One region of the Mesorhizobium sp. M1050 genome, then DNA from elsewhere that is predicted to be linked to it. Evidence: predicted binding sites of a transcription regulator. Region 1 holds the regulator's gene; each other region holds the start of a gene.
The links. The regulator PhoB, encoded in region 1, activates phosphate uptake and scavenging genes when phosphate is short. The targets are predictions, from matches to a motif close to TGTCATNNANCTGTCAT.
Positions count from the first base shown of each region.

Region 1 (4,540 bases):
GCATCGTTGCGCGCAGCCTGACCGGACGCAGAGAGGACAAATGAGCCAGATGTTGTCTCCAGACATGACGATCGCCGCCGAGGCCACCGCCAAGGCCAAGATCGAGGTCAAGAACCTCAACTTCTACTACGGCCAGTCGAAGGCGCTGAAGGACATTACGCTGTCCTTGCCGGAGCGCAGCGTCACCGCCTTCATCGGGCCTTCGGGCTGCGGGAAGTCGACGCTGCTGCGCGTCTTCAACCGCATCTACGAGCTCTATCCCAAGCAGACGGCCGAAGGTCAGGTGCTGCTCGACGGCCAGAACGTTCTCGACCGCTCGCAGGACCTCAACCTGCTGCGCACCAAGATCGGCATGGTGTTCCAGAAGCCGACGCCATTTCCGATGTCGATCTATGAAAACATCGCGTTCGGCATCAGGCTCTACGAGAAGCTGAGCAAGTCGGAGATGGACGGCCGCGTCGAGCAGGCGCTGAAGCGCGCGGCACTCTGGACCGAGGTCAAGGACAAGCTCGACGCCAGCGGCCTCAGCCTCTCCGGCGGCCAGCAGCAGCGGCTCTGCATCGCCCGCACCGTGGCGGTGAAGCCGGAAGTCATCCTGCTCGACGAGCCCGCCTCGGCGCTCGACCCGCTGTCGACCGCCAAGATCGAGGAACTGATCGACGAGTTGCAAGCCGACTACACGATCGTCATCGTCACCCACAACATGCAGCAGGCGGCGCGCGTATCGAAGCAGACGGCCTTCATGTATCTGGGCGAGCTGGTCGAGTTCGACCGCACCGAGAAGATCTTCACGTCGCCCCGCGAGAAGCGCACGCAGGACTACATCACCGGCCGCTTCGGCTGAGCTCAGGCATACGAGGAACAGGATCATGAGCGAACACACAGTCGCTTCTTTCGACGAGGATCTCGGTCAGATCAGCAAGCTCATCAGCGACATGGGCGATCTCGCCAGCTCGATGGTCGGCGGTGCGACCAAGGCGCTCTTGAATTCCGACAACGCCTTGGCACAGCGCGTCGTCTCCGATGATGCGATCATGGACGCGCGCCAGCGCGAGCTCGACGACCGCGCAATCACGCTGATCGCCAAGCGGCAGCCGATGGCCGATGATCTGCGCCATGTCGTCGGTTCTATCCGCATGGCCGGCGATCTCGAACGCATCGGCGACCTTGCCAAGAACATCGCCAAGCGTGTCGGCACTGTCGGCCTCAGCGTCACGCCGCGCGACCTTTCGCACTCGATCGATGGAATGGCACAACTGGTGCTGATCCAGGTGCAGGGCGTCATCGAGGAATATGCGGCGCGTGACGCCGCCGCGCTGGCGAAACTGCGTGCCGACGACGAACGCATCGACGTCAAATACACCTCCGTGTTCCGCGAGCTTCTCACCTATATGATGGAAGACCCGCGCAACATCACCGCGTGCACGCATCTTTTGTTCTGCGCCAAGAACCTCGAGCGCATCGGCGACCATGTCACCAACATCGCGGAAAATGCCTATTATGTTTTGACCGGCACGCAGCTGCCGGCCAATCGTCCGAAACAGGACGAGACGACAATGTCCGCGCCCGCGGCATGACGACAGGGGTAACCAGCCGATGATCGCGCCACGCATCATGGTGGTGGAGGACGAGGAGCCGCTAGGCGTGCTGCTCCGTTACAATCTGGAGTCCGAGGGCTATCAGGTCGAGGTCGTGACGCGCGGCGACGAGGCCGAGATCCGGCTGCAGGAGAACGTGCCCGACCTTCTGGTGCTCGACTGGATGGTGCCGGCGGTCTCCGGCATCGAACTCTGCCGGCGCCTGCGAATGCGTCCCGAGACCGAGCGGCTGCCGATCATCATGCTGACCGCGCGCGGCGAGGAGAGCGATCGCGTGCGGGGCCTCTCGACCGGCGCCGACGATTATCTGGTCAAGCCGTTTTCGACACCGGAGTTCATGGCCAGGGTCAAGGCGCTGCTGCGCCGTGCCAAGCCGGAACTGCTGTCCAGCGTGCTGAAGGTCGGCGACATCGTGCTCGATCGAGAATCGCACCGGGTCTATCGCAAGAAGAGCGAGATCCGGCTCGGGCCGACCGAATTCCGCCTGCTCGAATTCATGATGCGCCATCCCGGCCGCGTGTTCTCGCGCAGCCAGCTGCTCGACAACGTCTGGGGCGAAACGATCTACATCGACGAACGCACGGTGGACGTGCATGTCGGGCGGCTGCGCAAAGCCGTCAACAACGGCCGCATGCCCGACGTCATCCGCACCATTCGGGGCGCAGGCTACTCGATCAGGGAAGACTAGCCGATAGATCGGAACCAAGGTTCAAACTTGATCAGCAGGTGGTCGCCAATGGCCACGCGATCCAGACATTCAAGCAGGCGGGATCGAAGTTTTAACTGCCCTTCGCGGTCGCGGGCTCGGCGCGTACCTTGACTGGCTGGCGATTGCCCTCCGATCTCCCAATTCGCTTTTCTGCCAGGCTGGCCGCAGGAAGCACGGCCCGTGACACGCTTTAGTTGGTCACATTGCTATCTTGCCCGCAGAACTCCGATCAAAGTCACGCGCATCAAGAAACAATTTGAACTAATATGGCTATGTGCCCGCTAGAGGATGTGGTTTCGCATAAATGCGCAATTTTATTAAAAATTTTATCCGACTAAGAGCGAGTTTCCCTCTTCTTTATTGATTGTATGTGCTCCGAATAGTCAATACGATCTTGGATCTGATGACGATTCCGCGGGAACGATCTCGTTCTTTGCAACGTTGCTTTGAAAGCGGTCGCCGGACCCTGCGCCGAATGATTTGACCAGGTCGGACACTAAGAGGAAGGATTTCTGATGAGCACGGTCTTAAACGCCAAAGGTATTCCTCTTCCCTACACCGGCGCGTCCAGTCATTGGTTCTCGGCAACCGGAGCCGGGGCCGAACTGCATGGCACCTCAGGCAACGACTCCTTCTGGGGAGACACCGGCGTCAATGTCACGATGTACGGTGGCGCCGGCGACGACTATTATCATCTCTATTCCACCAACAATAAGGCGGTCGAAGATCCCGGGGCAGGGATCGACACGATCGACACCTGGATGAGCTACAAGCTCCCCGACAATTTCGAGAACCTGGTCGTTACCGGCGCCAATCGATATGCGTTCGGAAATGCGTTGGACAACATCATCAAGGGCGGGTCGGGTCATCAGACGCTGGATGGCGGCAAGGGAAATGATGTCCTGATCGGCGGTGACGGCGCCGACACTTTCGCCATCTCCAAAGGAAATGGAAGCGATCTTATCTTCGATTTCGGTGCGACCGATGTGGTGCGCCTTAACGGCTATGACTTCACTTCGTTCGATGCCGTCCGTTCGCAGATGGTTCAGGTGGAATCGAACGTGACGCTGAACGTCGGATCTGACGAGATCCTGGTGTTCAAGAATACGACTATCGACAAGTTGCAGCCGACCCAGTTCGAACTGCCGATAGACAAGTCCGGAATGACGCTGTCCTTCTCCGACGAATTCAACACGCTGAGCCTTCGGGACGGGCAGGACGGCACCTGGAATTCCAATTTCTCGTGGGGAGCGCCGAACGGCAGCACATTGAGCAGCAATGGCGAGTTGCAATGGTATATCGACGCCAATTACGGCCCGACGAGTTCCGTCCACCCGTTCAGCGTTGAAAACGGCGTCCTCACCATCACCGCCGCGCAGGCGCCGGAGGACATCAAGCCTCTGATTAACAACTACGAATACACCTCGGGGATACTGACGACCCACGACACCTTCGCGCAAACCTACGGCTATTTCGAAATGCGGGCGGACCTGCCCGAAACGGCCGGAGCCTGGCCGGCCTTCTGGCTGCTTCCGGAAGACGGATCGTGGCCGCCGGAGCTGGACGTCGTCGAAACGCGCGGTCAGGATCCGAACACGCTTTTCATGACAGCGCACACCAATGAGACGGGAGAGCACACGAAGGTTTCGTCCACCGTGAACGTTGCGGACACTGACGGTTTCCACACCTATGGCCTGCTCTGGACAAAGGATGAGCTTGTCTGGACCTATGACGGTGTGAAGGTCGCCCAAGCGGCGACGCCGTCCGACATGCACGACCCCATGTACATACTGGCCAATCTCGCGGTGGGCGGCATTGCCGGCCAGCCTCCTGACCATCTGGCTACTCCAGCGGAGATGAAAATCGACTATATCCACGCCTATACGCTGGACCAACCCTTGGACATGGCAAGCGACCACTCGGTCTAAGCGGCGGCTTCATGTTTGAGGCCATTAGCCGTCAGGGAGCGCGGGGATGATTGGAGAGTCCAGTTTGCAGGCAGTTTTCAGGCGCGCCATCGCCGATGTCGGTGCTTTCTCGTTCCTCATCAACATCCTGCTGTTGGTGATCCCCCTCTATCTCTTGCAAGTCTATGACCGCGTCCTGCCTTCCTACAGCGTCGAGACGCTGTTCTACCTGTCGGCTATCGCGGTTCTCGCGCTCGCCTTTCTCGGTCTCCTCGATGCGGTCCGCTCCATCTACACGCAGCGCGTTGCAGCCACTGTCGACGACA
Region 1 is NZ_JAMYMV010000046.1:15,743-20,282, forward strand. It holds gene pstA (phosphate ABC transporter permease PstA) at 1-44, shown strand, start outside; gene pstB (phosphate ABC transporter ATP-binding protein PstB) at 41-844, shown strand; gene phoU (phosphate signaling complex protein PhoU) at 870-1,577, shown strand; gene phoB (phosphate regulon transcriptional regulator PhoB) at 1,597-2,286, shown strand; gene eglC (endo-1,3-1,4-beta-glycanase EglC) at 2,823-4,235, shown strand; gene NKH57_RS22695 (type I secretion system permease/ATPase) at 4,300-4,540, shown strand, end outside.

Region 2 (4,540 bases), on a different contig from region 1:
CTTCTCGCTGCGCGGCGGCGAGGGCTCGCTGGTCGGCGTCATCCTCGGCACGGTGCTGCTGCAGGAGTTGCAGAACCTCGTCAATCTGCTTGGCATCCCGTCCTCGCTCAACTTCGCGGTGATGGGCGGCGTCATCCTCATCGGCGTGCTGGTCGACCAGCAATGGGGCGTGTTCCGGGAACGGCGGCTGATGGTCGACGCCACTCGCAAAAGCGCCGCTGGTGCGGCCGCGGAATAGGCCGGCTCGAAGCAGGTTAGATCAGCCCCGACATGTCGGAAAAGGCCATCGCCTTGCGCAGTACCTCGGCGAAGCGCTCGCCGGCCGCGTCGCGCGGGCCGCTATTGTCGATCGAGGTGACGCCAGGGCCGGACAGAGTGACATTGGCGCTGCGGGCCAGCCGCGCCAGCACTTCGCCGCGGGACTCGCGGCCGCGCATTGCCAGCCGCTCGGCCAGCACTTCAGGCGAGGCGGTGATCTCGACGATGGCCAGATTGGCATAGCGCTCGCGCAGCGTCGGGATAATCGCGCGCGACACATTCGCCACCGCGACACGGCCATTGGCGACGGACCAGTCGACATCGACGGGGATGCCATAGCGCAAGCCGTGCGCCTCCCAGGAAATGGCGAAGGCGCCATCGGCTTCGGCTTCGACGAAAGCGGCGTCGGCCAGCGTGTCGTGATCCTCGCTGGCGGCATCGCTCGGCCTGGTGATGACCCGGCGGACGAACTCCAGCCGGGTCTCTTCAGTGAAGCAGGCGCGGGCGAAGCCGATCACCGTGTCCTTGCCGGCGCCGCTTGGGCCGACGACGGCGACGAAGACGCCATCGCGGATCGGAAACGTCTCGGCCGACAATTCACGCTCGATCGACGCCGACACCATCATGCGACCCGGCGTCCCTGGCGCCAGACGGTGCGTACCACCGGGACATGGTCGTCGACGCGCACGCGCACGAGGTCGGCGCGGCGGCCCTGCTCGATGACGCCGCGGTCGGTCAGGCCAATCGCCTCGGCCGGGTTTTTCGAGACCATGGCGACCGCCTGCGGCAGTGAAATGCCGTCGACGACGTCGCCTAGGAAGAACGCCGACTGGATAAGGCTGAAGGGAATGTAGTCGGACGACAAGATGTCGAGCAGGCCGTCGCTGGCCAGCGTGCGGGCCGAGACATTGCCCGAATGCGAGGCGCCGCGCATGACGTTGGGCGCGCCCATCAGCACGCCGAGTCCGGCCTCTTTCGAGGCCCTGGCGGCTTCCTCCGTGGTGGGGAATTCGGCGACGCGCACGCCCTGTTCGATCGCCTCTCCGACATGGCCAAGCGTGGCGTCGTCGTGGCTTGCCAAAACGATGCCGCGCTCGTGGCAGGCGGCGGCGATCACTGCCCGGTTCGGTACCGAATTGCGCGCCGATTCCGCCATCCGTTTTTCGCAGAACAGTTTGAAGTCGCGATCGGTCAGCTTCAGCTTGCGCTGGTAATAATAGGCATAGGTCTCGAGATTGACGAACTGGCGCTGGCCGGGCGCATGGTCCATCAGCGATGCCAGCTTCACCCGTTCGTCGCCGTCGAAATTGGCGAACGCCTTGAGGCAGTCCGGCGCCGAAACCTCGCAGCGCAGATGGATGAAGTGGTCGGCCCGCAGACGGTCCTGCTGCACGCTGTCCTCGATAGCGTCGGCCAGCTTGCGGATGTCGGCGGATGTCAGGTCGGCGTCCTCGTCCATGCCGACGCGCAAGGCGTCGAGCACGGTGGTGATGCCGGCGGTCGCCACTTGCGCGTCATGGGCGAGCACGGCGGCGATCGGATTCCAGCGCACCTTGGGCCGCGGCGCGTAGTGGCCTTCGAGATGGTCGGTGTGAAGCTCGACCAGCCCGGGAATGATGTAGTCGCCGCCCATATCCTCGCCGGCCATGCTCCCACTGGTTTGGCTGGTGCCGACGTCGATGCCGGCGATAAGGCCGTCGCGCAGCACCAGCGAACCCTCGACGATCTCGTCGGCAAGAACGATGCGGGCGTTGTGGAGAACAGTCTCGGCGGTCATTTCAGGCAGTCCTTGGTTATTCCGGCTGGGGTTATGCCGGCTGGGTGTCAGGCAGTTTTTCTGGCCGGGCGGCGCCCGAGCGCATGATGCGAAAGCACCATGAAAGGTGCGCCCGGTTCGGTTTCGACGAACAACGTCAGCGCATCCACCAGCAGCGGCTGTTGCAGCACCTGCGCAAACAGACTGTCGATTGCTGCGCGCAAACGAGGGCTTTCCTGTGGCCCCGCTCGGCCGGACAGCGTCATGTGGAAGCGAAAGGTCTCGAAGACATAGGGGTAGCCCCATTGGCAGAGATTGCGGAACTCGGCCGGCTTCAGTGAATCCGGGCTGCGCCGCTCGATTTCCGCCTCGGTCAACGGCGCACGAAACCGGTCGAAGCCGAGCACCACATCATCGGCGAAGCGGTTGAGCGCCGGCAGCGGGCCTTCCGGCACCAGTGCGAAGAAGCCATCGATCTGGCTGACGACGAGACGCGGAATGGTCACCACCGGCGTCGCCTCGGCAAAATGATCGAGTGCGGCGCGCAGCGAGGCTTCGGTTTCGCTGGCGGCCAGGCGGAACGGGGCTTTCAGCGTCGCGTGAAAACCATAGCGGCGCGCCGAAGCGGTGTGGAAAGCAACTTCCGCCGCCGACAGGTCGGCCACCGCCTCGGCCGGCCTTGTCGCGCCGCCAAACGGGTCGCGGCCGAGCCAGTCGGCGGCGATCCGCGCCAGCGGCTCGTCCTGCCGGGGGGTGAAATAGAGGGCGTAGCGCATCAGTAAGTCCTCGTCAGCCCCTTGCCATAGGTGATTTCCATGACGGATTGACGAAGCTTTGACGGGTTTTCGAAGGCAAATCGAGCCTTCCGGTCTTTAGCCGACGTTTTTTCCGGGTTGGACCAACAGCTTTACCCGGAAGAGACGATCGATCAGGCCTTCATCAGCCATTCGTGCTCAGGCGCATTGTGGAATTTCCACGTCCGCTTAGGCCCGGCCATCACGTTGAGATAGTAGAGGTCGTAGCCGTGGCAGGCGGCGCAGGGATGATAGCCCTTGGGAACCAGCACGACATCGCCGTCCTCGATCGCCATCGCTTCGTCGAGCGCGCGGTGGCCATTCTTGTCGGCGTCGGTGTAGACGCGCTGGAAGGCAAAGCCCTGCGGTGGGCTGAGCCGGTGATAGTAGGTTTCCTCGAGATAGGATTCGTCGGGCAGGTTGTCCTGGTCATGCTTGTGCGGCGGATAGCTCGACGTATGGCCGCCGGGCGTGATGACCTCGACCACCAGCAGCGAATCGGCCGGCTTGCCCTCCGGCAATATGTTGGTGACGTAGCGCGTGTTGGTGCCCTTGCCGCGCACCTCCTGGCCGAGATCGTCCGGTGCGATCACCCGCACCGGCAGACCGCCGCCAAGGCCCGGCGCCGAGCAGACCGCGAGTTCCAGCTCGGTATCCGCCGTCACCGACCAGTCGGAGCCTTGCGGAACGTAGACCGACCACGGCTTGCCCTCGAAGGGCGACATGCGCTCGCCAAGCAGGCCGAAATCCTTGCCGCCGCCTCTCGCGTTGCCCTTGCCGGTGACGAACACCAGGCAGACTTCGCGATCATCGGTTTTTCCGGAAGCGCTCTCGCCGGGCCGCAGCCGATGCAGGTCGAAACCGACATAGCTCCAGCTTGCGTTCTCCGGCGTCACATGGGCGACGCGGCCATGGCCCTTGTCGGCCTTCACCAGCAGCTTCGACATCCCTGTCACTCCTTCGGTTCGGCCTCGGCCTTGCCCTCGTCCGCGGGCTTGTAGAGGTAAAAAAACTGCCAGACGGCGTAGCCGGCGAAACCAAGCGCGATGACGCCCCAGAACGGCGTGCCGGTGGCGAACTCGATGACCGACCAGATGACGCAGACCGCGACGACGGCGACACGCCGCCACAAAGGCCGGAAGAAGGGGTGTTCGTAATCTTTCATCGCGCCAATCTACAGCAATCGGCTTCGCCGGGAACCCACCGCATCAGGCCCCCTTGATCAGACATTGGGAAAGCCTTGCGTTTCGACCGTGTAGCCGGCGGCGGTCATCACGCGCATCAATTCCTTGTAGCCGACCTGCGCCATCCTGAGCGGCGGGTTCTTCTTCGGATCCTGCTCGGCCTCGACCACGAACCAGCCCTCATAGCCATGGTCGGCAAAGCGCTGCACGATGGCGCCGAAATCCAGCGAGCCGTCGCCCGGTACCGTGAAGGCACCCAGCGCCACCGCGTCGAGGAAGGACTGTTTCGTGCGGTCGAGTTTCTCGATCACGCCCATGCGCACGTCCTTCACATGAACATGGCTGATGCGCTTATGATGGTTGTCGATGGCGCGCAGCACGTCGCCGCCGGCGAATGCCAGATGGCCTGCATCGAGCAGCAATGGAATGCCTTCGCCCGAATAGCGCATGAAGGCATCGAGCTCCGGCTCGGTCTCGACCACCGCCGCCATGTGGTGGTGGTAGGACAGCGGCATGCCTTGCTCGCCGCACCATTCGCCGAATTCGGT
Region 2 is NZ_JAMYMV010000011.1:49,487-54,026, forward strand. It holds gene NKH57_RS09325 (ABC transporter permease) at 1-238, shown strand, start outside; gene phnN (phosphonate metabolism protein/1,5-bisphosphokinase (PRPP-forming) PhnN) at 255-884, opposite strand; gene NKH57_RS09335 (alpha-D-ribose 1-methylphosphonate 5-triphosphate diphosphatase) at 881-2,035, opposite strand; gene NKH57_RS09340 (DUF1045 domain-containing protein) at 2,083-2,790, opposite strand; gene iolB (5-deoxy-glucuronate isomerase) at 2,943-3,755, opposite strand; gene NKH57_RS09350 (DUF3329 domain-containing protein) at 3,761-3,973, opposite strand; gene iolE (myo-inosose-2 dehydratase) at 4,031-4,540, opposite strand, start outside.
Region 2: the regulator PhoB is predicted to act here: its motif matches at 2,830-2,846, upstream of NKH57_RS09340 (DUF1045 domain-containing protein).

Region 3 (4,540 bases), on a different contig from region 1:
TCCGGCATAGGCCCGGTCGGTGAACTTGTCGGCCGGCTCGCCCATGATGTCGAAGACATAGCTTTCGGTCTCCATCGGTAGGAAGCCGCCGGAGCTGAGCCAGCGCGACACCCGGCTTTCGCCGGCATTGTAGGCGGCAGCCGCCAGCCCGAGATTGCCGTAGCCGGTTTTCATTTCGGCGAGATATTTCGCCGATGCCGGGATCGCCTGGTTGATGTCGAAGGAATTGGCCAGCCCGCGCATCTTGGCGGTGCCCGGCATGAACTGGGCGATGCCTTCGGCGCCAACCGGGCTGACGGCGTTGGGATCGAAACGGCTTTCCTTCCAGATCAGCCGGGCGAAGAAATCCCTGGGCAGACCATTCTGGTCGGCATGCGCCTGGATCAGGTTGCAGACCTCGCCTATCAGCCGTTGCTTGGCCGATTGCGGCGGATCCGCCTGAACCAGCGTCGACCAACCCAAGGCGCAAAGCAGAACCAACGTAGCCCCGAGGAAACGCTGCATCGAGCGCTGAGCCCGTGCCGAAAGTCGCTCCGGCGAGCCAGGTGATGGTGGCTTCGTGGTCGCCCCGGCGACGCGCGCAGCGGACATTTGGTCCGTGAGCACCGGAAGCGCAGCAGACGCCTTCAGGTGGCCGCCGGAGTAGAGTTTCGGCATGGGCTCACTCGGCCGCGGCCTTGCCGCGGCCGAACCGTTGCTCGATATAGTCGGCGACCATTTTCTCGAAATCCGCAGCGATCGAGGGCCCGCGCAACGTCGCCGCCTTCTTGCCGTCGATGAAGACAGGCGCTGTCGGCGTCTCGCCGGTGCCGGGCAGCGAAATGCCAATGTCGGCATGCTTGGATTCGCCCGGGCCGTTGACGATACAACCCATCACCGCGACCTTGAGGTTCTCGACGCTAGGATATTTTTCGCGCCACACCGGCATGTTTTTCCGCAGATCCGCCTGTATGTTCTGGGCGAGTTCCTGGAACACGGTCGAGGTCGTGCGGCCGCATCCGGGACAAGCGGCGACGATCGGCACGAACTGCCGGAACCCCATTGTCTGGAGCAATTCCTGCGACACCTGCACCTCGCGTGTGCGGTCGCCGTTCGGCTCCGGCGTCAGCGAGATGCGGATGGTATCCCCGATGCCTTGCTGGAGCAGGATGCCCATGGCAGCCGACGAAGCCACGATGCCTTTCGAGCCCATGCCTGCCTCGGTGAGGCCGAGATGTAGCGCATGGTTGGAGCGGGTGGCTAGCTCGGTATAGACGGCGATCAGGTCCTGCACGCCGCTGACCTTGGCCGACAGGATGATTTTCTCGCGGCCAAGGCCGATCTCTTCCGCCAGCTCGGCCGACAGGATCGCCGATTGCACGATCGCCTCGCGCGTCACTTCCTGCGCCGTCAGCGGAAATCCCTTGTCCTGGTTGTCATCCATCAGCCGGGTCAGCAGTTCCTGATCGAGCGACCCCCAGTTGACGCCGATGCGCACCGGCTTGTCGTGTCTGATCGCCATCTCGACGATCGCCCCGAATTGCCGGTCCTTCTTGTCCTTGAAGCCGACATTGCCCGGGTTGATGCGATATTTGGCCAGCGCTTCGGCGCAGGCCGGATGGTCTGCCAAAAGCTTGTGGCCGATATAGTGGAAATCGCCGACCAGCGGCACGTCGATGCCAAGCCGCTGAAGCCGCTCATGAATGCGCGGCACCGCGGCGGCGCTCTCGTCGCGATCGACGGTGATGCGCACGATCTCGGAGCCCGCCCGGTGAAGTGCTGCAACTTGCGCAACTGTCCGGTCGATATCGGCCGTATCGGTATTGGTCATCGACTGCACGACAATGGGCGCTCCGCCGCCGACGACCACGCCGCCGACATCGACGCCGACCGAGGTGCGGCGAGGGAAAGGAGAGGAAAAATATCCGGTCATGCCGGCCAGCCTTTTGTCTCTGGAGCGCCGAACGTCCCCTTGGACGACAGAGGGCGCCCCGGGCGATGCGCTAAAGTCCGGGCATGAGGTGGATGAGCAAAGATGGCTTGTCAATGGCGACAGGTCGCCACTGGCCGGAATCGACCCGCCGCCAAGGACCAGAAACAATCGATGATCTGGCGAAATCCGGCGACGGCCGAAGCGGAAATTAAGCCGGGTGGAAATCCGGCTCAGGCTGATGGCCCAGTGCCGGAAATCAAAACCTCCCAGGCCGGCGGATGGCACCCGCCGGGAAAAGAAGCCGCGGACGGTGAGCGGCTATGTCAGGAGGGCATCAATGCGTGGTCGGTTTCCCTCTGAGTTTTTCAATCTCGTCCTTGAGTGCCAACTTGCGTCGCTTGAGATTCACGATTTCGAGGTCATCGACCGATGGATGGTTCATCGCATCATCGATTTCACGTTCGATGTCGCCGTGTTTCCGCTGCAACTCATCAAGATGGGATGCAAGAGACATGATTGGTTCTCCCTTTCATGGTTTCCTCGATTGCAGCCGTCATGGCGCGTCCACCGCAGGTTCGCTTCTGTGACGGCATGATGACAGTGTGTCACCTTCCGGCAGCGATGTCGAATGATCCGTGGTAGCATTCCACGACAATGTGAAATGTGATATGGGCTGCGCGCCGGTTGCAAAATCCCACCGGCCCCGCCCAATCAGGCCCATTTTTGGGCGCCGCAGACGTGCAGACGGTAGATAATGTCCGATCAGGAACAGGCTGATATCCGGCTCGAATATTCCCGGCTGAAGCAGGAGCATGCCGATTTCGATGCGGCCATCAACGCGATGATCGCCATGGCCTGCGATCCACTGCAGATCCAGCGCATGAAGAAGAAGAAGCTGTTCCTCAAGGACCGGCTGATGGCGCTGGAAGACAAGATCATTCCCGACATCATTGCCTGAAGGGCGCGTACGCTTTCGAGCGCCTATCCGGCGGTCGAAAGTCTCGCAGCACGATCACGCAGCAGGCCGATGAGCTCGCCGGTCCGCTCCTCGGACGTGTCGATGGGGACCACCAGGCACATCGTCGCCTCGACCTTGCCCGGCGCCGAAAAGACCGGCGCGGCAAGGCATTTCGTATAGGCATCGACCAGGCCCGAGGTGACGCAATAGCCGGCGACTCGCGCCTTCGCGATGTCAGTGACAAAATCGTCAAGCCGCAGTTTGCGACCGTCGGGCAGCACGAGATCGTCGTCCGACACCATGGCTTCGATTTCAGCCCTGTCCAACCCCGCCAGAAGCAGTCGCCCCGAGGCCGTCCAGGGCAGCGGTATCTGCAGGCCGGTGGCAGAGCTGATGCGAAAAGGCCTGGTGCCTGGGCTCGCGTGGACGATCGTGTAGCGACCGCTCTGCAGCATGCACAGTTCGGACGTCTCGCCGGTCTCGCGCGATAGATTGTCGACCTCCTGACGCCCTCGTCTGAGGAGGTCGTTGCCCCGCACATAGTCCATTCCATAGAGATAGAGCTTCTTGCCGAAATAGACGCGATTGCCGTCGCTTTCCAATTCCAGCAGGCCCGCATCGACCAGCGACCGCACCAGCGTATAGGTCGTCGAACGGGGTGCATTCACCCCTTTGGCAAGGTCGCCAATGCCGATCGCCCGCTGGGTCGTGTGAAGAAACTCCAGAATCTCGAGCACCCGGTTGAGTCCCTTTTCACGGGAGCCCGAGATTTTCTCGTCGGCTGAAATCGCGGAGGTATTGCCATCTTGCATTGTCGATTCCCGGTGTTAATATCTGTCTTGTACAGGATACACTCGTCTCTTGTAAGAGACAAAATCACCGGACGTGTGTCTTGCCTGTGCACAAGGGGAACACAACACGAAAGGAGGTCGCCGTGAACGACACATCCGGAAGACGTGATTTTCTGAAACTTGGAATGGCAGGGCTGGCCACGGCTGGCGTGCTGGCAACCGTCGATGCCCAGAAAGCCGCTGCCCAGGCAGCGTCCGACAGCCTGCTGCGCACCGTGCTCGATCGCGGCAAGCTGATCGTCGGTACCGGCAGCACCAACGCACCCTGGCACTTTGAGAACGATGCCGGCGAATTGGTCGGCATGGACATCACCATGGGGCGCATTCTCGCCAAGGGCCTTTTCGACGATCCGACCAAGGTCGAATTCGTCATGCAGGATCCGGCACAGCGCATCCCCAACGTGACCACCAACAAGGTCGACATCACCATCCAGTTCATGACCATGAGCGCCCAGCGCTCGCAGCTGGTCAATTTTTCCCGGCCTTACTATGTCGAGGGCGTTGCCTTGCTGAGCCTGCCGACCGCCGAGAACAAGACTTTCGACAAGCTGCTTGCCGGCGGCGCCGCAACGCGCATCTCCATCCTGCAGAATGTCGATGCCGAAGCGCAGGTGCATTCGGTGCTGCCCGAGTGTCAGGTCATGCAGATCGATACCCAGGCCAACGTGCTGCAGGCGCTGGAATCGAAACGCGTCGACGCCGCGGCCGTCGATCTGTCCACGGTGCGCTGGCTCGCCTCGCGCAATCCGGACAAATATTTCGATGCGGGCAAGAGCTGGCTAAGCATGCTTTATGGCGCGGCTCTGCGGCAAGGCGACC
Region 3 is NZ_JAMYMV010000019.1:69,074-73,613, reverse strand. It holds gene NKH57_RS13575 (transglycosylase SLT domain-containing protein) at 1-504, opposite strand, end outside; gene ispG (flavodoxin-dependent (E)-4-hydroxy-3-methylbut-2-enyl-diphosphate synthase) at 662-1,912, opposite strand; gene NKH57_RS13565 (YdcH family protein) at 2,247-2,426, opposite strand; gene NKH57_RS13560 (YdcH family protein) at 2,667-2,870, shown strand; gene NKH57_RS13555 (IclR family transcriptional regulator) at 2,894-3,682, opposite strand; gene NKH57_RS13550 (transporter substrate-binding protein) at 3,805-4,540, shown strand, end outside.
Region 3: the regulator PhoB is predicted to act here: its motif matches at 2,496-2,512, upstream of NKH57_RS13565 (YdcH family protein).

Region 4 (4,540 bases), on a different contig from region 1:
ATCATCGGCACGGCGACGAAGATGATGCGCAGGTAAGAGCGGGCCGGCGGCAAGGCATCGGCCGGCGTGCCCAGCGCGCCCAGGATGGCGTCGACCCAGATCCAGCCGCAGACCGCGAACACCACAGAGACGAGGAAGAAGAAGGTGACGCTGGTGCCGACGATGCGGCGCGCCTCCGGAAGGTCGCGGGCGCCGACCGACTGGGCCACCAGGATGGTGGCCGCCATGCCGATGCCGAACACCGTGCCGAGGATCAGGAACAGGACGAGGTTGGCATTGGAGGTGGCGGTCAGCGCCGATTCGCCGAGGAAACGGCCGACCCAGACGGCGTTGATCGACCCGTTCAGCGACTGCAGCACGTTGGAGCCGAGCACCGGCAGCGCGAACAGCAGAAGCGTGCGTGGAATCGGCCCGCTGGTCAGGTCGCCGGTGCTGCGGCGCGAGGGCATTTTTTCGTCCATGGCTGGCAGCTCGGCGAAGGTTTATCTCAAGAGCGGTTTACCGTTTCACGGAAACGGCGAACCGCTCTCTCTTTGTTTCGACGCAATTCCGGACGGAAAACCGCTACGCACTTTTCCCGGAATTGCTCAAGTCCGGTCCACGATGATCGTCGATTCCACGGGACAGGTCATGCCGTGATCTAATCATGTTCTCAAAACTTCCGGAATGGGATATTGATCCTTGATGCGTGGGGCCGCATTCCTACTAGATCTTGGATAGCCGGGGGGTTCATGTCCGATATTCCGCTGTTTTCCGAGCGCCTGAGCCGGCGCGCGTTTCTCGGTGCATCCGCCTTGGGCGCCGCCTCGGTGGCTCTTTCGGCGTGCACCACGACGGATGTTGCGCCGCCGCCGGTGGCCGCACCGCCAAGCGATCCGGGCTTCGGCGATACCGCAAGCATGTATGCGGCGCGCACCGACGAGGGCTATCAACTGCCTGCAATCCCGGTGGCCAAGCTCGATCCGAAATTCGTGCGCCAGATCGTGTCCGACCCGACCGGAGAGAAACCCGGCACGATCGTCGTCGATACGTCCGAGCACTTCCTCTATCTGGTGGGCGATGGCGGCAAGGCTATCCGTTATGGCGTCAGCCTCGGCAAGGCCGGTTTCGGATGGACCGGCAGTGCCGTGGTTCAGGCGCGGAAAAAGTGGCCGGTCTGGACACCGCCGCCGGAAATGATCCAGCGCCGCCCGGAATTGGCGAAATACAAGGACGGCATGCCGCCAGGCCCGCAGAGCCCGCTCGGCGCCCGCGCGCTGTATCTGTTCCGGGACGGCAAGGACACGATGTACCGGCTGCACGGCACGCCGGAGTGGGATTCCATCGGCAAGAACGCATCGTCGGGCTGTGTGCGTTTCATGAACCAGGACATCATCGACCTTTACGGCCGCGTCAACGGCGTCGCGCCGGTCTTCGTGCGCCCCAATCTGTCGGCTGCCGGCAAGATCATGGCCGTTTCGAGCAGGACCGCCGAGCCGATCGATGCGGGCGTGCCAAGGGACGCGGAGATGTTGAAGTAAGCCGTCACGATCCCTCAGGCGGACGCGCTCGGCGCGCCCGCCCTTGTGTTGTCGTTACTTCTTGGCCAGGCCCGGCAGCGTCACCTGATAGACCAGGAACATGGTGTCGACATCGGCGCCGTCCTCGGCCTTGTAGGGCGCACCGACCTGAAAGCCGTCCTGGGCGAGGAAGTCGTTATCGTTGGCGATGAACAGGAAATAGTCGTCGGGCAGCTTTGGATCGAGCACGCTGACTACCGACATCGCCTCCCACTTCTCCGACAGGTTGTTCTTGTCGTTCGGCGCGCCATTGTGCAGGCCGAAGCGGCCGAGTTCGGCACTGTCGTTGATATCGATGAACGGCATCAGCTTTGCCGGCGTCACCGACGGGTCGAGCACGCCCTTGGGCGCCAGCGGCTTGTCGGCGGCATCGAAGGCGCGGCCGGCAATATCGGTCGCCGCCGAGACGTCGACGACGAAGATCTGGCGCACCATTGAGGTGTCGCCTTTCACGCCCTGGCCGTTGCCGCTGTCGCGCGCCAGCATCAGGAAGGCCTGATCCGACAACGCCACGATCTCGCTTTGCGCGGCGATCTTGGTCTTGCCCTTGGCATCCTTGAACACCGGCAGCGGCACGACGTACTCATGCGCCAGCTTGAGATGGGCGAGGTCGGAAGCGTCATAGACCAGCGCCCTGGTGTTCTGGCGGGTCGAGGCGGAATCGCCGCCGTCTTGCCTGGCCGCCGACTGCAGCACGGCGATCAGGAACTTGCCGTCGGGCGTCATCGCCATGCCTTCGAGGCCCTGGTTGTTCTGGCGGCCGGTATCGGGATCCTTCGGATCGGGCTCGGCCGCACCCGGGCCGGGATTGTCGGAGGCGAAGTTCGGCGCGCCGTGGCGCATCGGCACGAGGGCGGCGGGCGGCTGGGTCGCCGACAGCAGATGTCCGTCGGCGGAGAACCGGTAGATGTTGGGGCCGTATTCGTCCGAGATGAACATGGTGCCGTCGGGCAGGCGCGCGATCGCCTCGTTGTCGAGCGCCAGCTTGCCGTTGGCTTCGGGCAGGATCGGCATGTCGCCGCTTGCCGCGCGCACGCCGTTGAGCGGATCGAGCCCGGTGGCATCGGCGCCCTTGTCGTCGGTGAGAAGCATGGTGTCGGCAAGCGTTGCCTTGACGCCCGTCTGCTCCTGGCCGGCAGCGGGTGCGGCGCCTGGTGCTGCCGGGGTAAACTCGATCCCGATGGTGTTGAGGCGCGGCCGGTAGTCGGTGGTGCCGACGACATTGTAACCGCGGTCCGGCAGCAGCCAGAGCGAGCCCTTATAGCCGCCCGCATCACGCGTCCAGCTGGCGGTGTCGATCGACATGCCGGAGCCCGAGCCGAAGGTCTCGCCGAACTTGTCGCGCTGGGCGGCCGGGATGCGGCCGACGCCGACCAGTCCCTTGTTGACGAGGCCGCCGATCGTCGCGGTGCTGTCGGCGAGCGCCGGCGTCAAGGCGGTGAACAAGGCCAGCGCGACGCCGAGCGACGCGGTTCGGTGCAGGTGTTTCATGGATGAACCTCTTTGAGACAGATGAGCCGAAGCGGCCGCAGGACGAAAAGCTGCAAGAGGTGCAACATCGATGATGCCGCGCGCTCCCGAAACGCGGTCTACGGCGCGAACATGATGCTTGCGTGACAGCGCAAGACGCTTCGCCAGGCTCTGGTCGACTGCCGACATCTCGAATGCGCAGTCCTCGCACGAGACATTCATGGAATTGGCCGAGGCGGGCATGAAGCCGGTCGATCGAACGCGTCGATCGGAGCGCACAGCATCAATCGCTGTCGCGCGCCACCAGCTCCAGCGGCCAGACCTCGCGCATGATTCGCGGACCATCCGGGCCGGCGAAGCCGGGCAGCGACGCCAGCAGCATTTCGGCGAGCCGCTGTCCCATCGGCTCCAGCGCCGGGCGGAAAGCGGTCAACGCCGGCGAGAAGTAGCGGCAGAGCGGCGTGTCGACGATGACTGTCACCGCCATGTCGTGACCCGGCCTGATGCCCATCTCGGCCAGCGCCTTGCAGCCGCCAAGCGCCATCGCGTCATTGTTGAAGATGATGGCGGTCGGCGGGTCCTTGGAGCGCATCACCTGCGGCGTCACTTCGTAGCCGGCAGCCTCGTTGATGAAGCCGGACGCAATCAACTCCGGGTCGACCTCGATGCCATGCCGCCGCAAAGCCTTGCGGTAGCCGGTCAGGAACAGATAGCCGAAATTGAGGTCGAGCGACGGGCGAATGGCGGCGATGCGGCGATGGCCGCGCGCTACCAGGCGGTCGACCGCATCGGCTCCGGCCTTTTCGAAATCGAGGTCGAGGGAAGGGTAGGACTTGGCTCCGGAGCGGCTGCGCCCGAGCGTGGCGAATGGGAAACCGACCTGGGTGAGATAGTCGATGCGCTCGTCCTCGCGCCGCGTCCAGGCCAGCACCACCGCATCGGCCCGGCGCGTCTCGACGACACGGCGCAGGCGCTCTTGCTGGTAGTCGCCCGGAGCGCCCATCACCACGATCAGGTCGAGCCCGCTTTCGGCGAGCCTTGCCTGCAGCCCGATCAGGAGCGGAATGAAGAACGGCTCGCCATATTGCTGGTCGCCCGGATGCGGCTGCATCATGAAGGCGATCGAATGGGTGGCGCCTTGCCGCAAGCTGCGGCCGGATTGGTTCGGCGAGTAGTTGAGTGTCCTGGCCGCTTCGAGCACGCGTTGGCGCGTGTCGGCATTGACGTCGGCACGGCCGTTAAGGGCGCGCGACACCGTGCCGATCGAAATGTTCAGGTGACGGGCAAGATCGTGAATGCTGGATGCCAAATGACTGTTCTCCCCTTTATGTGGCTAGCACCGGCAGCCGCCCAGGCCAAGACGACAAGACGATTTTCGCGAGCGGCCAATTGACATTCTACGCCTTCGGGTGTGTTCTCGTAAACGTTTACGGAAAAACGTTTACGGCCATTGCCGTGAATGCCGTGACGATCGGTCTGGAGGGACCGAGAGGGAGGAGCACTGGATGGTC
Region 4 is NZ_JAMYMV010000005.1:163,665-168,204, forward strand. It holds gene NKH57_RS05015 (MATE family efflux transporter) at 1-461, opposite strand, end outside; gene NKH57_RS05020 (L,D-transpeptidase) at 732-1,520, shown strand; gene NKH57_RS05025 (esterase-like activity of phytase family protein) at 1,575-3,050, opposite strand; gene NKH57_RS05030 (LacI family DNA-binding transcriptional regulator) at 3,313-4,338, opposite strand; gene NKH57_RS05035 (Gfo/Idh/MocA family protein) at 4,535-4,540, shown strand, end outside.
Region 4: the regulator PhoB is predicted to act here: its motif matches at 3,162-3,178, upstream of NKH57_RS05025 (esterase-like activity of phytase family protein).